2 regions of the Vogesella oryzagri genome follow, and region 1 is predicted to be linked to the other one. Evidence: riboswitches for the same ligand, from Rfam matches in the RefSeq annotation. Region 1 holds a riboswitch; the other holds the start of a gene.
The links. A riboswitch is a leader RNA that binds a small molecule or an ion and turns the genes downstream of it on or off. The one in region 1 is predicted to bind thiamine pyrophosphate.
Positions count from the first base shown of each region.

Region 1 (11,532 bases):
CACCACCCCCGGAAACGCCAGCGGCAGGATCACGTGACGGAAGGTCTGCGCGCCGCTGGCGCCCAGGTCGCTGCTGGCTTGCAGCAGGTTGGTCGGTACCCGCTCCAGCGCCGCCTGCACCGGCAGGATCATGAACGGCAGCCAGATATAGGTGAACACGGCAAAGCGGCCCAGGTGCGAGGTGGTCAGCGAGTTGCCGCCCAGCAGCGGTAGCGTCATCAGCCAGTCCACCGCGCCGCCCAGCCCCAGGTGCTGATAGCTCCAGTACACGATGCCGTCCTTGGCCAGCAGCACGGTCCAGGCATACACCTTGACGATGTAGCTGGCCCACATCGGCAGCATCACCGCCACGTAGAAGAAGCCTTTTTTCCAGCCGCGGGCGTAGCGCACCATGTAGTAGGCCAGCGGAAACGCCAGCACCGCTGACGCCAACGACACCGCGCTGGCCATCACCAGCGTACGCAGCACCACGTCGAAGTTGGCCGGCTGCAGCAGCTGCTGGTAGTTGGCCAACGTCAGCTCGCGGCTGACCTCCATGGTGAAATCGTCGAAGGTGAAGAAGCTCTGCGCCAGCAGCGTCGCCAGCGAGCCGATGTACACCACCAGGAACCACAGCAGCGGCAGCCCCAGCAGCAAGGCCAGCTGCAGACCGGGATGGCGATACAACGCCACCCCCAGCCGTTGCCACAGGCTAAGCGGCGGCACGGCAGGGCTGGCGGACAGGGAAGCAGTCATCATGGCATCCCCCTCAACCGGCCAGCGGCAGCATGGCCTGCCGCGGCCAGGCCAGGGTCACGGCGGCGCCGATCTCGGCCGGCGCCACCGCGTTGCCGTTTTCATTGGGTAGCACCATGCTCACCACCTTCTGGCCGAACACTTCCACCTCGTAGCGGCTGACCGCGCCCAGGTACTGGATGTCCAGCAGCTTGCCCGGCACCCGCACCACGTCGCCGTCCAACTGCCCGGCCGGGCGGATGCGCTCCGGACGCACGGCAAACGCCCGCTGCTGGCCGACCAGCGTGCCGGCCAGCTCGCCGTCGAACACGTTGGCCGCACCGACAAAATCCGCCACGAAGGCGGTGGCCGGCTGGTTGTACAGCAGCTGCGGCGCGGCGACCTGTTCGATGCGGCCCTTGTTGAACACCGCCACCCGGTCGGACATCGACATCGCCTCGCCCTGATCGTGGGTGACGTAGATGAAGGTGATGCCGAGGCGGCGCTGCAGCGCCTTAAGCTCGGTCTGCATCTGTTCGCGCAGCTTGAGATCCAGCGCGCCAAGCGGCTCGTCCAGCAGCAGCACGCGCGGCTGCAGGATCAGCGCCCGCGCCAGCGCCACCCGCTGCCGCTGGCCGCCGGACAGCGCCGCCGGGCGGCGGGTGCCGTACTGGCCAAGCTTGACCATCTCCAGCATTTCCTCGGCGCGGCGGTAGCGCTCGTCCTTGCTGACGCCCTTGAGCATCAGGCCGTAAGCGACGTTGTCCAGCACGTTCATGTGCGGAAACAGCGCGTAGTCCTGGAACACGGTATTCACCGCACGCAGATTGGGCGGCAGGCCGGCGGCTTCCTGGCCGAAGATGCGGATGGAGCCGATGCTGGGCTGCTCGAAGCCGGCGATCAGGCGCAGGCTGGTGGTCTTGCCGGAGCCGGACGGCCCCAGCATGGAGAAGAATTCGCCCTCGACAATGTCGAGGCTGATGTCGTCAACCGCGCGCACGCTGTCGTAGTGGCGGCTAACCTGTTGAAATTGAACGGCAATAGACATGGTGTGCTCCAATGCGCGGTAACTGCGCGCAAGGCGGGCCGCCCGGCGGACAGGCCGTACTGCGGGTGAGCCGCCGCCACACCCCGCCCCTCAGCGGGGCATGGCGGTGCTCGGTTGATACGCCGGCGGCCCGGGCGCGTCAGGCCGCGGACCCGGCATGTGGTGCCATGGCGGCCAGACGGTGGGGCGCCGGAGACGCAGCGGCTTAACGGCCACCCATGATGGCGATGTAGTCGCTGGTCCAGCGGCTGTACGGCACGCAGCTGCCCTGGCTGGCGCACTTGGCCACCGGGGTTTTCCAGAAGCGGATCTGCGCAAAGCGGTCAAAACCGTTGCTCTTGCAGAAATCACTGCCACCCGGCGCCTTGGTCTTGCAGGCGTCGGCCACCACCGGGTTGGAGCCGAACCATTCGGCCAGCCCCGACTGCAGGTTCTTGTTCAGCGACCATTCCATCCACTTGTAGGCGCACACCGGGTGCTGCGCCTGGGCATGCAGCATGGTGGTATCGGCCCAGCCGGTGGCGCCTTCTTTCGGAATCACGCCCTCCACCGGGAAGTTCTCCGCCTGCAGGGTGTTGATGGTGTAACCCCAGGCACTGGAGGCGGCGACGCCTTCTTTCTTGAAGTCGTTCATCTGCACGGTGACGTCATGCCAGTAGCGGTGGGTAAGCTGCTTTTGCTGGCGCAGCAGCTTCAGCACTTCGGCGTACTGCGCTTCGTTCAGCTCGTACGGGTCCTTGATGCCCAGCTTGGGGTTCTTGCTCATCAGGTACAGCGCGGCATCGGCAATGTAGATGGCCCCGTCGTAGGCCTGCACCTTGCCCTTGTTGGCCAGGCCGTTGGCCAGCTTGCCCGGCTCGAATACCACCGACCAGCTGTTCGGCGCGCTGGGGTAGAGCTTGGTGTTGTACATCAGGAAGTTGGCGCCCCACTGGTACGGCGTGCCATACACCTTGCCGCCCACGGTGTACCAGCTGCCGTTCTTCACCCGCGGGTCCAGCGTGTTCCAGCTGGGGATCAGCGCCGGGTTAATCTCCTGCACCTTCTTGCCGTAGATCAGGCGCAGCGAGGCATCGCCGGAGGCGGTGACCAGATCGTAATTGGGGGAGTTCATCAGCGACACCATCTCGTCCGAGGTGGCGGCGGTTTTCACGCTGACCTGGCAGCCGGAGCTTTTCTCGAACTGGGTCACCCAGTCGTAGTTCTTGTCGGTTTCGCCGCGCTCGATATAGCCGGGCCACGCGATGATGTTGAGTTTGCCTTCCGGTTTGCCCAGCGCGGTGGGCGGTGCGGCCAACAGCGGGGTGGCAACCATGCTGCTACAAACGGCGGCGCAGGCCAGGGCATGCAGGCGGTGCTTCATCACAGTTCTCCTTTGCAGATCGGCGCATTGTTTGCGTCTTCAGTGGTGTGCTGCATTCTAGGAACCGCCATTCGGCACTACCAAGGCAACTTGCCCAATACGACCTATCGGAAAAACCGGATGCTCAGCATGCGGATTGGCAGTTTTCACCCGGATTGTGCAATGCAACGCCAGAAATGACGCAGCAGCGGAAAATGCGCCGCCAGCCGGGCCGTAGCAATCTGTATTACCGATTGCTTATCGCCACATATCGATTAAATAGAAATAAAACCGGGGCAATCAGACGTGGCTGCGGGTGTACTCGCGCGCCACGGTCAGGAAGTTCTGTGCCGTTTCCGCCACTTTGGCGCCGCGGCGCCAGGCTAGCCCCACCTGCAGCGACGGGGTTTTTTCCAGCAGCTGGCGTACTTCCAGCCGGTCGCCATCCAGCGACCACGGCCGGTACAGCAGGTCCGGCATCACCGCCAGCCCGGCACCGGTGGCCACCAGGCTGCGCAGCCCCTCCACCGAGCTGGTGCGCACCGCCACTGTTGGCCGCAGACCCTGGCTGCGCCACAGCGCGGTGGCCACGTCTTCCAGCTCGTCCAGCCTCAGGTTCACCAGCGGCTGCTGCGCCATCTCCGCCACCGCCACCGTGCCCAGCTCCAGCAACGGGTGGTTCACCGGCAGCCACAGCCGGTAGGCGGACTCCAGCAGTGTCTCCGCTTCCAGCGCCTGGCGGTTTTCCAGGTTGGAGACGATCAGCACGCCGACATCCAGCTCGCCATTCACCAGCAGGTGCTCGATGTATTCACGCTGGTCTTCCACCACGCGCACATCCACCAGCGGGAAAGTATTGCGGAAACGGTCCAGCAGATAGGGTAGAAAGTAGCCGCACACCAGACTAGTGACGCCGATATTGAGCTGGCCGGTGACGGTATCCGGCCGGGCGCGCATCGCCTCGCGCGCATTGCGCACCGAGGCCAGGATCTGGTGCGCATGGCGCAGGAACTGGTAGCCGGCGTGGGTCAGGATCATGCCGCGCGCGTGGCGCTGGAACAGCGTGGCGCCCAGGTCGGCCTCCAGCGCGCGGATCGCCTCGGTGACCACCGATTGCGATACGTTCAAATCCTGCACCGCGCCGGTAATGGATTCGGCCTCGGCCACCGCCACGAAGTAGCGCACGTTCTTCAGCGTGATTGCCACGATTTCCCCCTGTAGACAATGGCGGTGTCGCCCGCCTTGGGCTGCACTTTACACCATGGCCGCCAACGGCAAAGCGGGCAGCCGGGGCAGGCTAGGCCAGCGCCGAGTACACCAGCTGCACGCCGGACAGCGCCAGCAGCACAATGGCGGTGCTGAAAAACGCCTGCTCCGGCAGCCGGCGCTGCAAACGCACCCCCAGCCATACGCCCAGCGGCACCAGCGGCGCCAGCAACAGGCATTGCCACAGTAGCGATGCGGTAAACAAGTGCAGCGCCAGATACGGCAGCAGCTTCACCAGGTTGACCACGGTAAAGAACACCGCCAGCGTGGCGACGAAGCGCTCCTTGGGCATTGGTCGGCTGAACAGGTACACCAGCACCGGCGGGCCGCCGGCATGTGCCAGCGTGCTGGTCAGTCCGCCCAGCAGGCCGGCGATGCGGCCAACCTGCGGCCCCAGCTGCCGCGGCGTGGCCGGGAAAAAGCGCAGCCACAGCCGTTGCAGCGCGAACAGCAGCGCCAGTCCACCAATGGCCAACTTGATCGACCACGCCGGTAGCAGGCCGAACGCCAGCGCGCCCAGCGCGATACCCAGCAGCGCGCCGGACAGCAGCAACTTCAGCTCGCGCGCGTCCCAGCGCCGCCAGTACAGCCGCACGCTGGACAGATCCATCAGGCACAACAAGGGCAGGGTCAGCGCGGCGGCGGCCTCCGGCGGCATCACCAGCGACATCAGCGGCACGGCGATGCCGCCGAACACGCCGCCAAAACCGCCCTTGGCCACGCCGGTGAGCAAGATGGCCACGGCGCTGACCAGCCAGGCGCTGAGGGAGAAATCCATGCGGAAGCCGTCTCGAGGAATGCAGGAAACAGCCAGCTTACTGGGGATGCAGAAATTCTGCATGCATGGCGGCAGCGCCGGGCCGGAGACTAGAACAGGCTGTCCTGCGCCGCCGGCGCGCCCCAGGCGATCTCGCCGCGGCCGCGGGCGGCCAGCCATTGATTGGCCTGCGAGAAATGGCGGCAGCCAAAGAAGCCGCGGCTGGCGGACAGCGGTGACGGGTGTGCCGCCTTCAGCACCGCGTGGCGCTGCGCGTCGATGCGCTCGGCCTTGCTTTGCGCCCAGTTGCCCCACAGCAGGAACACGCAGCCGGGGTTGGCCGCACTCACCGCGTCGATCAGCGCATCGGTCACCGCCTGCCAGCCGATCTTGCCGTGGCTGCCGGCGCTGTCGGCCTCTACCGTCAGCGAGGTGTTGAGCAGCAGCACGCCCTGTGCCGCCCAGTGCGACAGGTCGCCGCTGACGGCCGGGGCGATGCCGAGGTCGCTGGCCAGCTCCTTGTACATATTGCGCAGGCTGGGCGGAATCTTCATCCCGGCCGGCACCGAAAAGCTCAGCCCCATCGCCTCGCCGGCGCCATGGTACGGGTCCTGCCCCAGGATCACCACCCGCACATCCTGCGGCGCCACGTGATGCAAGGCATTGAAGATCAGCTCGCGCGGCGGGTAGATCGCCACGCCGGCGGCGGCGCGGGCGGCCAGGCGGGTATCGATAGCCTGCAGTTGCGTCGCCAGCGTCGGGGTGGACAGCAGCTCGCGCCAGGCGGCGGGCAGGGTTTCGATTGCAGGGGACAGAAAAGTCATGGTCATCGCTACACAAGCCACCGAACGCACCGCCCGCATCGACGGCGGTGGCGGGTTGCGGTGGTGACAATAAAAAAGCCGCTCCAGGTCTGGAACGGCTTTACGCATACCCGCGGCGAGCTAGTAGCGCGCCATCGCCGGGTCGACATCGTTGGCCCAGGCATCCACGCCGCCCCGCAGGCTCAGCACGTTTTCAAAGCCGGCGTTCTGCAGATACAGGCCGACCTGGAAACTACGCACGCCGTGGTGGCAGATGGTGACGATGGGCACATCGTCCGGCAGCTCGTTGTGCCGCAGCGGCACCAGGTTCATCACCATCTGCTGCGAGCCGTCGATATGGCACAGCTTGTATTCCCAGTCCTCGCGCACATCCAGCAGCAGTGGCTTGACGCGGGATTCGTCCGCCAGCCAGGCCGCCAGATCGCGGGCAGTGATTTCGCCGATCATGCTCAGAAGCTGAAACGGGACGGCTCGATGGCGTCCAGTTGCTGCAGGCGGGCAATGTTGGTGTCGAAGCTCACGCTTTCCTGATACGCGTTTTCCGACACACGGGTGATCACCTTGGCGATCATCACCGGGGCGTCGCCGGCGATCACCGCCAGACGGCCGCCGATGGCCAGCTGCGACTTCAGCGCTTCCGGCACCACCGGCACCGAGCCGCCGACGCAGATCACGTCGAACGGCGCCTGCGAGGCCAGACCGTCGATACCGTTGCCGACCGACAGGGTCACGTTGCGGATGCCGGCGGTCTTGAGGTTGGCCGCAGCACGCTGCGATTGCTCGGCATCCAGGTCCACGCTGTACACGTGCTGGCTGACGGCAGCCAGCAGCGCGGTCAGGTAGCCACTGCCGGTGCCCACTTCCAACACCTTGTCAGTGGACTTCACCTGCAGGTCCTGCACCAGGCGGGCTTCCACTTTCGGCTCCAGCATGGTGCAGCCGTTTTCCAGCGGCAGTTGCACGTCGGCAAACGCCAGCGTGCGCTTGTCTTCTGGCACGAAATCTTCGCGTTTCACGTGGAACAGCAAATCAAGAATGGAGGTGTCGAGCACATCCCACGGACGGATCTGCTGCTCAACCATGTTGAAACGGGCTTGTTCGAAATTCATTCGGAAACTCCGAGGGATTCAAGACTAATGAAAGGACGACTCTGAAAACGGCATTAACGCTTGATTTCATGCGGTTTTCGCAGGCGACCAACGCCAGATGCGGGCGCAACCTAACTTGCGATTATCCCACAATTAACTTACCTTCACAGCATCGCTAGGGGTCCTGCCCCTGCCGTGAAGGATGCCACAGCGTTGTGCGCAAACGACACTGGCAGGTTGGCGGGTGAGAGTCACCCTTCGAACCTGACCCGGATAATACCGGCGTAGGGAAGCGTAATCTGCCAGACACCGCACATCGTCATGCGTTCCCGCACCGGTCTGCGGCCAACCTGCAGCCGGGCATTCCGGGCCGCTCCTTGCGCCGTTTCATCGCACTGGAGAACCCCCGATGAACGCGCCTGCCAAACTGAACCAGCAAATGGTGGTGGATTCCGCCGCCATCCAGCCGCTACCCAATTCCCGCAAGATTTATGTCGAAGGCAGCCGCCCGGACATCCGCGTGCCGATGCGCGAGATCAGCCAGGCCGACACCCCGACCCAGTTCGGCGGCGAGCAGAACCCACCGATCTACGTCTACGACTGCAGCGGCCCGTACAGCGACCCCGCCGTCAGCATCAATATCCAGAACGGCCTTGCCCCGCTGCGCGCGGCATGGATCGCCGAGCGTGACGACACCGAGCTGCTGGCTGGACTGTCCAGCGACTACGGCCGCCAGCGCGAAGCCGACCCCAAGCTCGCCGAGCTGCGCTTCAACCTGACCCGCAAGCCGCGCCGCGCCAAGGTTGGCCGCAACGTCAGCCAGATGCACTACGCACGGCAGGGCATCATCACCCCGGAGATGGAATACGTCGCCATCCGCGAAAACCTCAACCGCCAGGCCTATGTCGAATCGCTCAAGGCCACCGGCAACAGCCGCCTGCTGGAGCTGATGACGCGCCAGCACCCCGGCCACAGCTTCGGCGCCAACCTGCCGGACACCATCACCCCGGAATTCGTGCGTCAGGAAATCGCCGCCGGTCGCGCCATCATCCCCAACAACATCAACCACCCGGAATCCGAGCCGATGATCATCGGCCGCAATTTCCTGGTAAAAATCAACGGTAACATCGGTAACAGCGCGGTAACGTCGTCGATCAGCGAAGAAGTGGACAAGATGACCTGGGGCATCCGCTGGGGCGCCGACACCATCATGGACCTGTCCACCGGCAAGAACATCCACGAAACCCGCGAGTGGATCCTGCGCAATTCGCCGGTACCGATCGGCACCGTGCCCATCTATCAGGCGCTGGAAAAGGTCAACGGCAAGGCCGAAGACCTGACCTGGGAAATCTTCAAGGACACCCTGATCGAGCAGGCAGAGCAGGGCGTGGATTACTTCACCATCCACGCCGGCGTGCGCCTGCAGTACGTGCCGCTGACCGCCGGCCGTATGACCGGCATCGTGTCGCGCGGCGGCTCGATCATGGCCAAGTGGTGTCTGGCGCATCACCAGGAAAACTTCCTGTACACCCACTTCGAGGACATCTGCGACATCATGAAGGCCTACGACGTGGCCTTCTCGCTGGGCGACGGCCTGCGTCCAGGCTCTGCCTGGGACGCCAACGACGCGGCGCAGCTGGGCGAGCTGAAGACACTGGGCGAACTGACGCAGATCGCGTGGCAACACGACGTGCAGGTGATGATCGAAGGCCCCGGCCACGTGCCGATGCAGCTGATCAAGGAGAACATGGACAAGGAGCTGGAGTGGTGCCACGAGGCGCCGTTCTACACGCTGGGGCCGCTGACCACCGACATCGCGCCGGGCTACGACCACATTACTTCGGCCATCGGTGCCGCGCAGATCGGCTGGTACGGCACCGCCATGCTGTGCTACGTGACGCAGAAGGAACACCTCGGCCTGCCGAACAAGAACGACGTGAAGGAAGGCATCATCACCTACAAGCTGGCCGCCCACGCCGCCGACCTGGCCAAGGGCCATCCGGGCGCGCAGATCCGCGACAACGCGCTGTCCAAGGCACGTTTCGAGTTCCGCTGGGAAGACCAGTTCAACCTCGGCCTCGATCCGGACAAGGCACGCGAATTCCACGACGAAACGCTGCCGAAAGACAGCGCCAAGGTGGCACACTTCTGCTCGATGTGCGGCCCACACTTCTGCTCGATGAAGATCACCCAGGACGTGCGCGAATTCGCCGCCAAACAGGGCATCAGCGAGCAGGATGCGCTGCAGAAGGGCATGGAAGTGAAATCGATCGAGTTCGTGCAGGGCGGCGGCAAGCTATACGACAAGGTGTAACTAGGCACTGCTTCCCGTGAAACGATAAAGGTTGGCCGCAGCGATGCGGCCAACCTTTTTTCAAGACAGACACAGCCGCCTCCACACCGCGACATTCCGCGATCCGTCAGCCACCGCTGTTCCCCATTGGCATAATTTGCGGCACCATGGCCTCCCTACAAGACAAGGTCATGCCATGAAAAAAGCACTCTTCGGACTGCTGCTGTACTTGCCACTGGCGCTCCCTGCACTCGCGACGGAAACCAAGCAATTGCTGCAGGACGGTTATTACCTGCAAGCAATGCAACAGGCCCGGCAGGCACTGCAGCAACTACCCGCGGATGACTCGGCAGGCAGATTGCGTGCACAAATCGACCTGGCGAACGCCATGATGGAACGCCATCAAGCAGACCAGGCGGAGCTCATATTCAAGGCCTTGTTGCAGGACAGCCGCCAGGTTCCCCCTAGTAGCCTGATCGAGGCAGAAGTGCAGGAAGGTCTGGCTGGCGTGTATCTGGACCGGCAGCAGTCCAAAGCGGCCGCAAAGCTCTACCGCCGCATACTGTCCATACGTCAGCAGCATCTGGGGGCACAACATCTGGACGTTGCCCAGACACTGAATGACCTAGGGGTTGCACTGGGCATGCAAGACCAGATGTCTGAAAGCGAGAAGCTGCTGAAACAAGCACTGGAAATACGCGAGCAACTGGCAGGGCATGACAGTTTCCCTGTGGCAGAAAGCCTGTACAACCTGAGCTTCAATCACATGGCTCCCGGCCAGTACCAACAGGCCGAACCCATGATGATCGAAGCCATCCGCATCAAGCAGCATGTCTTGCGCCCTGATCACCCCAGTCTGACTCGCAGCATGCGCATGCTGGGCTGGCTGTACCGCAAGCAAAAGCGCTTCGACGAAGCCATGGCGCAATTACAGGCAACCTTGGCCATGACACAACGGAATGGCGAAGACTCGCTTGACCAGACGGGCAGAACCTTACGCGCCATCGCCGACTGCCTTCAGGACCAGGGTAAGGCCATGGAAGCGGAACAGTACTACCGCCAGGCCCTGGTAGTACTGCCGCAGGCACTGGGAGCAAAACATTACGCAGTAGGCCAGACCATGAACAATCTGGGATGGCTGCTGAAAACAAACCTCCATAGCAGCGAAGGCCAGCAACTGATCACCGAAGGCCAGCGCATCATGGATGCCGCGGAAAACCAGAACTGACGGCACGCCGGATTACTTCCGGCAGCAAGCACATCATCCAGGGCTGCCCATATGCACATTTTCCGTCCCGTCCTCCCCCTGCTCTTCGCCATTGCCTGCCATGCCAATGGTGTCGATGATCTGCTGCGACAGGGCAATTACCAGCAGGCCACCCAACTGGCAGAAGCGGCGCTTGCCAGCGCCACCGACCAGCCTGCCCGCTGGCAGGCGCAGCGGGACCTTGCCCGCAGCTGGCTACAGAAGGACCACTATCAGGAAGCAGGCGTGTTGCTGCAATCTCTGCTTTACGGCCCGCAAGCCGTACCCGCTGACACGTTGCTGTATGCCGATCTGCTGGACGCATGGTTCCAGTTCCTGCGCGAGAGCAGCCGCTTCAAGGAAGCAGAGCCCGTTGGCACGCAAGCCCTCGCACTGCGCACACAGCTACTGGGCACGCAACATCTGCTGGTTGCCGAATCGATGAACAATCTGGCCCTGCTGCGCCAATACACCGGTAACTATGGCGAGGCCATCCGGCTGCACGAACAGGCATTGGCCATGCGCAAGACCCTTGCCGGAGAAAACAGCAAGGAGGTGGCCGAAAGCCTGCACAATCTGGGCACGCTGTATAACCGCAAGCGGGACTGGGTTTCCGCCGAGCGCTATCTGGAGCAAGCCCTCGCCATCAAGCAACAGATTATGCCGGCCGACCACCCGTCGATCCGGGTGTCGAAAGCGCGTCTTGCCGGCAGCTACATCGATAGCAAACAGTACCCCCGTGCCATCCCGCTACTGGAGGAGGTACTGAGCGGGGAGCAGAACAACCTGAACAGCGACCGGGTGCACAAGGCCATCGTGCTGCGCGAACTGGGCGATGCCCATCACTATCTGCACCATGTCGATGTGGCAGAAGGTTATTACCGGCAAGCACTGGATGCCTTTGCCTCCAGCGTAGGCACGCAGCATTACGCCTATGCGGTCACCCTCAACAGC
Region 1 is NZ_JBEFLD010000002.1:444,163-455,694, forward strand. It holds gene ABNW52_RS04865 (ABC transporter permease) at 1-738, opposite strand, end outside; gene ABNW52_RS04870 (ABC transporter ATP-binding protein) at 749-1,762, opposite strand; gene ABNW52_RS04875 (ABC transporter substrate-binding protein) at 1,968-3,125, opposite strand; gene ABNW52_RS04880 (LysR family transcriptional regulator) at 3,405-4,310, opposite strand; gene ABNW52_RS04885 (sulfite exporter TauE/SafE family protein) at 4,402-5,148, opposite strand; gene ung (uracil-DNA glycosylase) at 5,238-5,951, opposite strand; gene ABNW52_RS04895 (rhodanese-like domain-containing protein) at 6,072-6,398, opposite strand; gene ABNW52_RS04900 (protein-L-isoaspartate O-methyltransferase family protein) at 6,401-7,060, opposite strand; TPP riboswitch at 7,207-7,347, shown strand; gene thiC (phosphomethylpyrimidine synthase ThiC) at 7,449-9,353, shown strand; gene ABNW52_RS04910 (tetratricopeptide repeat protein) at 9,529-10,560, shown strand; gene ABNW52_RS04915 (tetratricopeptide repeat protein) at 10,612-11,532, shown strand, end outside.

Region 2 (11,532 bases), on a different contig from region 1:
ACCTGGCCGTAGCTGTTGGCCACCCGTTCCTGGAACGCGGTGTTGACGCGGTACACGGCGTAACCATGCTTCTCGAATTCGTCCAGCAGTTCGGCAAAACAGTCGTGGGCACGCTTGGTTTCTTCCTCGCTGGTGCGGTCGTACAGCACGTCGATGACGTGGTGCATGTCGCGCCAGCCGACGATGAACTCGCCGACGTAGTCCAGGCCATGCTTGTTGAGAATCGCCTTGGCCATCTTGGCCTGCTTGTCACACTCGCTGCCGCGCGCCTGGCTCACCGGGGCAAACCACATCGAACCACCGCCGCCGCGCCAGTTGTACAGGCCGAACTCCTGCAGATTGGGCACGCCGGACATCAGCTGCGAGCGGTACTTGAACGGCTGGCGGTCGCCGGCTTCTTCCTTGGTGACGATGCGGCCCTTGCCGGCCTGCTTCAGCACATCGGTGATGATCTTCCAGTTCACGTCCACCTGCTCCTGGGTGCCATACAGCGCGGCGTACACGTTCCAGGCGCCCAGATCCTTGTCTTTCTGGATCTGCTTGATGATGTGATCCGGGGTATGGCCAGGGGTGGTGATGTAGTCGGCGCGACGGGTATTGCAGGTGGCGGCCTCCCACAGCGTGCCGGCGATCACCACGGCATTGGGGATCACGTTGGCGATGCGCAGCGGGCGCAGCATTTCCACGATCTCGCTGATGTCGGCCTCGTTGTCGAACTTGATCTCGAACGGCTTGAACACCGGCGGCTTGGGCATCAGCCAGAAGCCCATCTTGGTACAGATGCCGTAGTTGGCCTGGGTGAACATGCCATCCAGCGTCGGGCCGTAGCCCCACTTGAACACCTGCCAGGAGTTGCTGCCCTTCACGCCACCCATGCCGGTACGCAGGATGTCGCCGTTGGCCAGCACTAGTTCCATGCCGCACTGCATCAGGAAGTGCTCGCCATACGGGGTGTAGCCCACGCCGCGGTCCATGGTATTGCCCACCGGGCCGGCAATGGCCGATGGCGCCGAGAACGACAGCATCAGCGGCAGCTTGTGCTCCTCGATGTAGTCGTACAGCATCTGGTAGGTCACCCCCGGCTCCACCAGCGCGGTACATAGCTCCGGGTCGATGTGGATGATCTTGTTCATCTTTTTCAGGTCGAGCACGATCTGGCCGCGCTCCACCGGCGCGGCGGAGCCGTAGCCGAAGTTGCGGCCGGTGGAGATCGACCACACCGGAATCTTGTACTCGTTGCAGATCTTCACCACCGCCTGCACTTGTTCCACCGTGGTGGCCATCACCACCGCCGACGGGGTGTGCTTGGCGGCATCCACCGCCATCATTACCTTGGTATACGGTTGCAGGTGCTCGGCTGAGGTCAGGACGTTGTCCTTGCCCAGCGCGGCGCTGAATTTCTTGATGGCCGCGTCGAAACGGGCTTCGCTGATACCCTTGGGTAGGGCGAGGTATTTACTAGCCATGGGAAAACTCCGTTCAGATCACGCAGCAAAAGGAAACACACAGCACGCCATTGCCGGCGGTTGCCGCCGCAACGACCGCCGGGCGGCTCACCAGCTCGCGGCCCAACGCGGCGGCCGACTGCAGCGCGGCGGCATCGCTGCCCAGGCGCTGGTGCTGTTGCGACAGCACGCGGCCACCGGCACTGCGCACCAGGTCCAGCAGCACGGTGGCGGTGGCATCATCCACCAGGCCAACCAGCATGGCCGGCTGCGCATCCTGTGCCAGCGCGTGAATGTGCTGCAGCAAGGAGCCGTCCAGCCCATTGAGGCTCAGCGCCGGCTGTTGCTGCATGCCGTGCTGCTGGGCCGCGGCGGTAACACCAGCCAGAAACTGGCGGTCCACGGCGCTGCCGGATACGACGGCGGTCAACGGCATCTGGCCGCCTGCGGCCAACGTTGCCGCCTCCGGCAGACCCGTCGCGGCATGCGCCAGCGAGCCGCCGGTGAAGGCCAGGCCGACAGCGGCCAAGCCCTTGAGCAAGGTGCGACGATCAGTAGTCATGTGCGCTCCCCTTACGGTTTCGGCTTGGAGTTGGCGAGGTAGGTCGCCAGGCTCTGCAGCGTATCATCATCGATATCGCTGACGCGGAAAGCTGGCATCGCGCGCAGGCCGCTACGCGGAATCAACTTGAACACCGCCTCCGGCAGGCCGCGTCCCAGCAGCACCGGGCCGATGCCCGCTTCGTGGCACTTGGCACAGACTTTCTCGTAAAAGCGCTGGCCCTTGCTGACCTCGGCCTCGCCTTGCGCGTGGGCGCTGGCCAGCGGCCATGCCAGCAACAAGCTCATGGCCACGGCAGGCAGACGGCCTGCACCCATCCTGGTCCCGTTGTTCACCATTTGTTCTCCTAGATGTTGTGTGTCCGCGTTGCATCCGGCCTTGCCAGGCCACGGTGTTTCCACCCTGGCGTGCCCGGCTCGCTGCAACGCTGCATTCCCGTTCGATGGCCTTTTCTTGATGCAATGCAAGGAAGCGGCAAGACCATTCTGCTACTGGAGCCATGACTCTAAGCGCGAAGCCCTGCCGTCTCAATGTCGCTTTTTGGGTATGTTTGACACTTTTTTGGGAAATGTAATTGTCTGATTACAAAAATGACAAAAGTCGATAACTGCTTGAGTTGCAAGGACATTCACCGCTGCAGCGCACCAAAACCGCAATCATGCAAAACAAATCAGCAATGTCATGACGCAGCCGGTGCCGCGACCAGACTTGCACGCCACGGTTTTCAGCCGCGCCCGGCTTGTTGATAATCAACGGCTGATTCCCACAGACGAGGCCGGCATGAGCTTGCAATCGGTACGGGCGTTTTTTGCAGAACGCCAACTGGACATTCCCATCATCGAACTGGACACCAGCACCGCCACCGTGGCGCTGGCGGCAGAAGCCCACGGCGTGGAGCCGGGCCGCATCGCCAAGACCCTGGCCTTCCGCCTGGCCGATGGCCGCGTGGTGCTGCTAGTGGCGCGCGGCGACGCCCGCATCGACAACCGCAAATTCAAGGACGCCTTCGGCAAGGGCCGCATGCTGCCGGCGGAGGAAGTAGAGCAGCTGACCGGCCACCCGGTCGGCGGCGTGTGCCCGTTCGGGCTGGCACAGCCGCTGCCGGTATACGTGGACAGCTCGCTGCAGGTGTACCAGGAAGTGCTGCCGGCAGCCGGCGATGTGCACACCGCGGTGCGCATCAGCCCTGCGCTGCTGGCACAGCTGGTGGCCGGGCAATGGGTGGATGTGTGCCAGGAAGTGGCCGTCGCCAGCGCATGAAAAACGGGCCCCGGTGGGCCCGTTGCTTTAGCGGCCGCCGGCTCAGGCCGGCTGCGCTTGTGGCAGTAGCCGGCCAAGCGGCTGGCTGCCGGCGGCGGAATGTGCCGTGGCAGGCGGCAGGGTAAAGAAGGCGATTGCCGCCTTCAGCTCGTGCGCCATCTGCTCCAGCTGGCCGGCGGACACCGCCGTCTGTGTCGCGGCGGTGCTGGTTTCCTCGGTCATCTGCGCCACCTGCTCCACATTGCCGGCAATGCTGCCCCCGGCCGCCTGCTGCTGCGCCAGCGCCACCGATACTGCCTGGATCGCCTGATTGATGCGGCCAACGTTGCCACTGATGCCGGCCATCGCCGCACGCGCCTGCTGCGTCTGCTCTAGCCCGGTGGCCATCTGTGTCACGGTCTGGTGAATGCCGCCGACCACCTGCTGGCTGCTGGTCAGCATCTCGGCAATGATGCCGCTGATCTGGCTGGTGGACTGCGCGGTGCGCTCCGACAGCTTGCGCACCTCGTCCGCCACCACGGCAAAGCCGCGCCCGGCCTCGCCGGCGCGCGCCGCCTCAATGGCGGCATTCAAGGCCAGCAGATTGGTCTGCTCGGCCACGTCGCGAATCACCTCCACCACGCCGGAAATCTGTTGTGATTTACTACCCAGCAGATTGGCCTGCTGCTGCGATTCCCGCACCTGCTGGCTGACTTGCTGGATGGTCTGCAGCGTGCCGGCGATGATCTGCTCGCCCTCGCCCGCCAGCTTGCCGGCGCTGTCGGCATCGCGCGCCACGTCCTGGGTGTTGTCACTGACCGAGGCAATACTCACCGACAGCTGCTCTACCGAGGCGGACATCGCCGCTGCCGAGCGGGTCTGCTCTTCGGCGGACACCGCCACCTGCTCGGAGGAAGCGGCCAACTCGGTGGCATTGACCGACAGCCGGGCGATCACCTGCTCCAGGTTCTGCACCAGCCGGCACAAGGCGCCCTGCATCGCCGCCATCGACGCCACCACGCTATTGTTGTCGCCCTGGCGCACCGGTAGCGACTGCCCCAGATCACCGGCAGCAATGCGCTGCGCCAGTTGCACCACGTCGGCCGGCTCGCCGCCCAGCTGGCGCAGCAGCTGGCGAATGATGTGCCAGCCCATGCCGGCGCCCAGCAGCAGGCCCAGCGCCATCAGCAGCATCGACAGCTGCGCGCTGCGCTGCGCCGCCGCTGCGGCTGTGTCGTATTGCTCGGCCGCCACCCGCAGCTGCAGTGCGATCAGCGCGGCGATGCGGCCGGACACCGGGTCCAGCGCCGGGTACAGTTTGCTGTCGTTGAATTGCTGCAGGCCGGCGCGGTCGTCTGCCTGTGCCAGCTGCTGCAGCTGACCGACGCCGGCATTGGCCAGCTGCATCGCCTGCTCGGTCTCGGCCACCAGTTTTTGTTCTTCTGCGGTAAGCAAGGTGCTGCGGTAGGCCTGCCATTGTTGGTCTATGGTGCTGCGAGCGCTAGCCAGGTTTTGCAGAAAACTATCGCGGCTGATGGCACCGGCACGCAGCTTGTGCGCGGCATCGACGATGCTGACCGCGTAGCCGTCCGCCACTTGCTTGAGCTGCTGCAAGGGCACCACGCGGTCGTGGTAGGTGCTGGAATAATCGGCAAGAATGCGGTTTTGCACATACATGCCAAAGCCGCCAAGGGTGGCGGCAATCAGCAGCAGCAGTGCCAGTAACAGGCCAAGACGCTGGCCGATGGTAAGTGGGCGGATCATGTGGATTGCTCCGTTTACGGTGGGATTGAATAACGGAAACTGCAATAAATTCCACTTGTTACTTAGCCGCGCCGCCAAACCATGTCAATGCAATAAAATGCCATTAGGTAGTTGCACCTAGCCGCCGCTTTTGCCGCCCTGTACCGCCCAGCACCATACTGTGCCACGTCATTCCGTTTAAACTGTCGATACCGTTACCATCTGTCCAGCCGACGGGCAGAAAATGGCGGCAACGGCTGTCACGGCACGGTCACACTGCGAATTCCTGCCAACACTTTACCCGAACGACATGTAACAAAAAACGAAACAGCCCGCACGCGGCGGGCTGTTTGTAACGGCGGTTGTCGTGCTCAGGCGTAGTTCTGCGGGAACAGCGCGCGCTCTACCGATTCGATCAGGATGTGGATCACCTTGATGTGCAGCTCCTGCACGCGGTCGGCGTACTGGCCGCCCGGGGTGCACACGTCGATGTCCGCCAGCTGGCCGATCACCGAGCCGGGGCGACCGGTCAGTGCCACCACCACCATGCCCATTTCCTTGGCTGCCTTCACCGCCGCCAGCACGTTCTTGCTGCTGCCACTGGTGCTGATCGCCAGCAGCACATCGCCGGCGCCGGCGTGCGCTTCCAGATAGCGCGAGAAGATCGCCTCGTAGCCGTAATCGTTGCCGACGCAGCTGATGTGGCTCGGATCGCTGATGCTGGCCGCCGGCAGCGCGCGGCGGTCGTTGCGGTAGCGGCCGGACAGTTCCTCGGCAAAGTGCATGGCATCGCACATGGAGCCACCATTACCGCAGCTGAACACCCGCTTGCCATGCTGATACGCCGTCACCAGCGCATCGCCGGCGGCATCGATGGCGGCCAGCGCTTGCGGGTTGGACAGCAGCGCATCCAGGGCACTGCGCGCTTCGGTCAGGGTGGCAACGATATGCGGTTTCATGATGTCAGCCTTGTTGATCTTGATGGGCGGGCATTGTACCCGCCTCAAGCGGCCAGCGCAGTAGCTCTTCCGGCCGAAGCCCGACCGCCAGCTTGCCGCCCGGCTGCGGCGGCGGGCCGCCGGCCAGCTCGCGGGCGCTGAGCAACAGCTGCCACGGCGCGCCATCGCCGGCCACCGTCACCTGCCAGCCATCGGCCTGCGGCGCCACTGCCACGATGGCACGCTGCGGCTGCGCGGCGCCCAGCACAAAGGCCTGCGGCGGGATGGCATATTGTTCGAACACATTATGAAAGCCGACAAAGCGCGCCACCCAGCTACTGGCTGGCCGCGCCAGAATCTGGGCCGGCGTGCCCTGCTGCACGATGCGGCCATGCTGCAAAATGGCCACCCGCTGCGCCAGGGTAAACGCCTCGTGGCGGTCATGCGTCACCAGCAAAGCCGGCACCTGCAAGCCGGCCAGATGCTGCGCCACATCGGCCAGCAGCTGCTGCTTGAGGTCGGTATCCAGGCTGGAAAACGGCTCGTCCAGCAACAGCAGTTGCGGCCGGCACACCAGCGCGCGCGCCAGCGCCACCCGCTGCCGCTCGCCGCCGGACAGGGTGTGGCAGGCGGCACGGCCACGATCGGCCAGCCCTACCGCCGCCAGCATCGCCTCGGCCTGCTGCCGCGCCTCGCGCCGTGGCGTGCCGCGCTCGATCAGACCGAAGGCTACGTTGGCCGCAGCATCCAGATGCGGAAACAGCGCATGGTCCTGGAACATCATCGCCAGCTGCCGCTGTTCCGGTGGCAGCGTCAACAAATCGCGGCCGTTCAGCCGCACACTGCCGCCCTGCGGCCGCTGCAAACCGGCCAGCACCGCCAACAGGCTGGATTTGCCGGCGCCGGACGGCCCCAGCAGCGCCAGCGTCTCGCCGGCGGCCACTTGCAGCGACACCGCTTCCAGCACGCGGCGCTGGCGAAAGGCCAGAGTCAGCCCGTCAATCTGCAGCACGATTTTTCTCCGGCCATTCAATGATCAAAAACGCCAGCAGCGCAAACGCCAGCAGCAGACAGGTCAGCAGCAGCGCCTGCTCCAGGTTGGCCGCACCGGGGCGCCCCAGCCGCTGGTAGATCAGCGTGGTCAGCGTGGTCCATTCCGGGCGCGACAGAAACAGCGTCACCGCGAACTCGCCTACCGCGGTGGCGGCGGCAAATGCCAGCCCGCGGCGCAGCGCCGGGCGAATCAACGGCAGGCTGACACGCCAGAAGGCGCGCCAGCGGGTGGCGCCCAGCGTGCGCGCCGCCGCCGGCAAGGTGGGCGACAGGCTGGCCAGCGCCCCGGCCACCGCCTTGGCGACAAACGGGTACGCCAGCAAGGCATAGGCCGCCACCAGCAGCCACAGGCTGGCGCCGTACTGCGGGTACAGCAGCAGCAGGCCAAAGGCCAGCATCACCGGCGACACCATGAACGGCAAAAAGCTCAGCGCCCGCAGCCACCACCAGCGCGCGGCGGCAATGCCGTGCGCCAGCCCCAGCGCCAGCGCCAGCAACACCGCGGCGCCGGAAAACTGCAGCGTATTGCCGATGGCGGCCAGCACTTCGCCATCCCACAATGCCTGCCAGCTGGCCGCATCCGCCTGCAGCGCGCGCAGCACGATCGCCAGCAGGGGGGCGGCGGCGAACAGCGCCAGCAGCAGCAGAGTGGCGGCCAGTTGCAGCCACTGCGGCCAACCTTGCGGCCGCTGGCACAGCGTGGGGCCGGGGCGGCTGTCCTTCACCAGCCGGCGCTCGATCAGTGCATAGCCGCCGGCCGCCAGCGCACCCACCGCCAGCGCCAGCAAGGCCAATGCACCGGCGTCGGCCAGGTTCAGCTCGTACGCCACCAGCGAGTAGATTTCCACTTCCACCGTGGCATAGCGCTGCCCGCCGAGCAGCAACGCCAGGCCGAAACCGGCAAAGCAGTACAGGAAAATCAGGCACAGCGCGGACGCCAGCCACGGCCGCACCACCGGCCACTCCACCCGCCAGAAGGTGCGCCACGGCGTGGCACCCAGCGTGCGCGCCACCAGCAGGCGGCTGGCCGGCACCTGCGACAGGCCATCCACCCCGGCCCGCACCAGCAACGGCAGGTTGTAGAACAGGTTGCCGTACAGCAGCAGCCACGGCGTGTCCTGCAGATTGATGCCAGCCACGCCATGCGGGCCGAACAGCGCCAGCACGCCGAGACCGGCCACCAGCGTCGGCATCACGAACGGCAACAGCAGCAAGCGCAGCAGCAGGCCGCGGCCGGGAAAGTCATAGCGCGCCAGCGTCCAGGCCAGCGGCAGGCCGATCAGCTGGCACAGCAGGCAACTGATTAATGCCTGCAACAGCGACCACAGCAGCCGCCATTGCAGGTAGTCGTCGTGCAGCAAGGCCGGGTTGAAGGCGCTGCCGCCCTCCCACAGCAGCCGCGTCAGCGGCGCCGCCACCATGGCGGCGAGGAACAACAGCGGCAGCAAGGCCAGGCTGCCGCGCAGCAGCCAGCTCATGCGCCGTGCTCCAGCAGGTACACCAGCTCGTCGCCGTCCTGCGGATCGAACCAGCGGCCAACCTGGGCAAAACCGAAGCGCCGCGCCAACGCCAGCGAGGCGGCGTTGTCCGGCGCGATCGACAGCACGAAGCGCTGCTGGCCATGGCTACGCAGCGCCCAGTGCAGCAAGGTTGCCAGCGCCTCGGCGGCGTAGCCTTGGCAGCGGTGCGCGGTAAACACGGTGTAGCCCAGCTCCACCGCGCCCGGCGCCAGCGGGTGCAGATACTCCGGGCCGGGCATGCTGTGAAAGCCGATATGCCCCAGCATGCGGCCGCTGCGGCGACACAGCATGGCGCGCAGCGACCACGGCGCGTAGGCGCTGTCGGCCAGCATGTCCGCCAGCCGTAGCGCCATCAGCGCCTGCTCGCCCAGCCAGTCGGCCGGCAACGCGGCGCCCAGCCGGGCACCCGCCTCGGCATGGCGGCCATTGCAGCCCAGGCGCAGCACTTCGGCATCCAGATGCCGCAGGATCAGGCGCGGGCTGAGGATGTCGGCGCAGGCACTACGCTCGGGCGCAAGGTTGGCCGCAAACATGGCGTCGGGCTCAGTTACCGGACTTCAGTACTACGCGGGTCCAGCGGCTGACCCAGCCGGCGGTCTTGTGCTGCATGGCATCCAGCTTGGGATTGCTGGCGGCCTGCGGCTGCTGCGCATGCTTGAACACCGGGTCCAGGCTGACGCCGGCCACTGCCGGGTACATCCACATCTCGGTCGGCAGCGCCTGCTGCGCCGCATTGCCACGCATGAAGTCCACAAACGCCTGCGCCGCTTGCGGCTCCTTGCCGCCTTTTACCTTGGCCACGCCTTCGATCTGCTGGAACACGCCGCCTTGCAGCAGCAGGTTGGCGGTCGGCGCTTCGCTCAGTTTTTCCTTGCTGTAGAACACCTCGGCCGCCGGGCTGGTGGCGTAGCTCACCACGATGGGGCGCGCGCCGCCATTGCGGCTGAAATCGGTGTAGTAAGCCTCGCTCCAGCCCTTGGCCACTTTTACGCCGTTGTCACGCAGCTTGGCCCACCACTGGAAAGCGCCCGCCTCGCCCTTGCCGGCGATGGTAGCCAGCAGGAAAGCCAGCCCCGGGCTGGAGGTGGCCGGGTTTTCCACCACCAGCAGGTCCTTGTAGGCCGGCTTGGCCAGATCATCCAGGCTGGTCGGCAGCGCCAGCTTCTGCTTGGCAAACCAGGCCTTGTCGATGTTCAGGTTCACGTAGCCGTAGTCCACCGCCACCGCGCCCGGCAGGCTGATGCCGGTCACGCTGCGGCCAACCTTGCTGCTGGTCGGCTCCAGCACGCCGGCGGCATTGGCCTTGCCGATCAGGGTGTTGTCGATGCCGTACACCACGTCGGCAATCGGGTTGCCGCGGGTCAGGATCAGCTTGTTAAGCATCTCGCCGGCATCGCCGGCCTTGATGATGGACAGCTTCACGCCGGCCTGTTTCTCGAACTCGGCCAGCTTGTCCTTGGGCAGGCTGAAGGAGCTATGCGTCAGCACGCGCAGCTCGCCGGCCAGGGTAGTCAGGGAAGCGCCGGCCAGTGCCAGCAGCAAAACAGTTTTCTTGAACATTGCAGACATCCTCTTTTGGTAATGGCGCGCACCAAAAAAAGAAGCGGGACGCGGCCGGGCCGCGCATCACGCTCCCTCCGCTGGTATGACCCAGATCAGGTTCTGGGGTATGTCTCAGCCCGCCGCCTGGCAGGCACCCCCGGTGATCGAGCCGCGAGTATAGCGTCTGCGTCGCGATGCTCAAAGTTGGCCGCAAGCACCACGGCCAGCCGGGTTTTGCCTTTGCCGCCGTCATGGACTATCACGTGAAGCAGCCATAGCCAAACGCAAACAATCAATTAACAACAATCAATTTAACAAATTTATAAGCCAATACCATACTGCAGTCATCACCTACGGAGCACACGCCATGAAACGCTTCCTGCCTAGCCGCGTCATGCTGGATGACATCTGGGCCAATCTAGTCTGGCTGCAGTAGCGCCAGCCACGCCGCACCTACCCAAGCGCCACCGGCAACCAATGCCAGCCGGCGGCCAGTAAGCCAATCAGCTCGTCACACATCGCCTGCACGCCGGCCCGGCGCCGTCATGCCGACACAAACCACAATAGGAGATACCCATGTCCACAGCAGCCAAATGCCCGTTTGCCGGTAGCGCCGCCCCGCAGAGCGTGGCCGGCAGCCAGTCCAATGCCGACTGGTGGCCGAACCAGCTCAAGCTGAGCATCCTGCATCAGCACGGCACCGAATCCGACCCGATGGGTGCGGCGTTCGACTACGCCGCCGAATTCAAGACCCTGGACCTGGATGCCGTGGTTCAGGATCTGCACGCACTGATGACCGACTCGCAAGACTGGTGGCCCGCCGACTGGGGCCATTACGGCGGCCTGATGATCCGCATGGCCTGGCACGCCGCCGGCACCTATCGCATCGCCGATGGCCGCGGTGGCGCCGGCAGCGGCAACCAGCGCTTCGCGCCACTCAACAGCTGGCCGGACAACGGCAATCTGGACAAGGCGCGCCGCCTGCTGTGGCCGATCAAGCAGAAATACGGCCGCAAGCTGTCGTGGGCGGACCTGTTCATCCTCGCCGGCAACGTGGCACTGGAATCGATGGGCTTCAAGACCTTCGGCTTCGGCGGCGGCCGTCCGGACATCTGGGCACCGGAAGAAGACGTCTACTGGGGCATGGAAAAAACCTGGCTGGCCACCAGCGACCAGCCGGACAGCCGTTACTCCGGCGATCGCCAACTGGAAAACCCGCTGGCGGCGGTGCAGATGGGCCTGATTTACGTCAACCCGGAAGGCCCGGACGGCAACCCGGACCCGGTGGCCTCTGGCCGCGACGTGCGCGAAACCTTCGCCCGCATGGCGATGAACGACGAAGAAACCGTGGCCCTGGTGGCTGGCGGCCACACCTTCGGCAAGGCGCACGGCGCCGGCGACCCGGCACTGGTCGGCCCGGAACCGGAAGCGGCACCGATCGAGGAAATGGGCCTTGGCTGGATCAACAAGCTTGGCAGCGGCAAGGGCGT
Region 2 is NZ_JBEFLD010000003.1:203,916-215,447, reverse strand. It holds gene ABNW52_RS06270 (FAD-binding oxidoreductase) at 1-1,466, opposite strand, end outside; gene ABNW52_RS06265 (hypothetical protein) at 1,480-2,007, opposite strand; gene ABNW52_RS06260 (c-type cytochrome) at 2,019-2,294, opposite strand; gene ABNW52_RS06255 (YbaK/EbsC family protein) at 2,788-3,267, shown strand; gene ABNW52_RS06250 (methyl-accepting chemotaxis protein) at 3,310-5,010, opposite strand; gene ABNW52_RS06245 (D-sedoheptulose-7-phosphate isomerase) at 5,361-5,948, opposite strand; gene ABNW52_RS06240 (ABC transporter ATP-binding protein) at 5,953-6,939, opposite strand; gene ABNW52_RS06235 (ABC transporter permease) at 6,926-8,458, opposite strand; gene ABNW52_RS06230 (GNAT family N-acetyltransferase) at 8,455-9,033, opposite strand; gene ABNW52_RS06225 (thiamine ABC transporter substrate-binding protein) at 9,044-10,060, opposite strand; TPP riboswitch at 10,115-10,211, opposite strand; gene katG (catalase/peroxidase HPI) at 10,619-11,532, shown strand, end outside.
Region 2: linked by a shared signal. The riboswitch ahead of ABNW52_RS06225 (thiamine ABC transporter substrate-binding protein) and the one ahead of thiC (phosphomethylpyrimidine synthase ThiC) in region 1 are both predicted to bind thiamine pyrophosphate.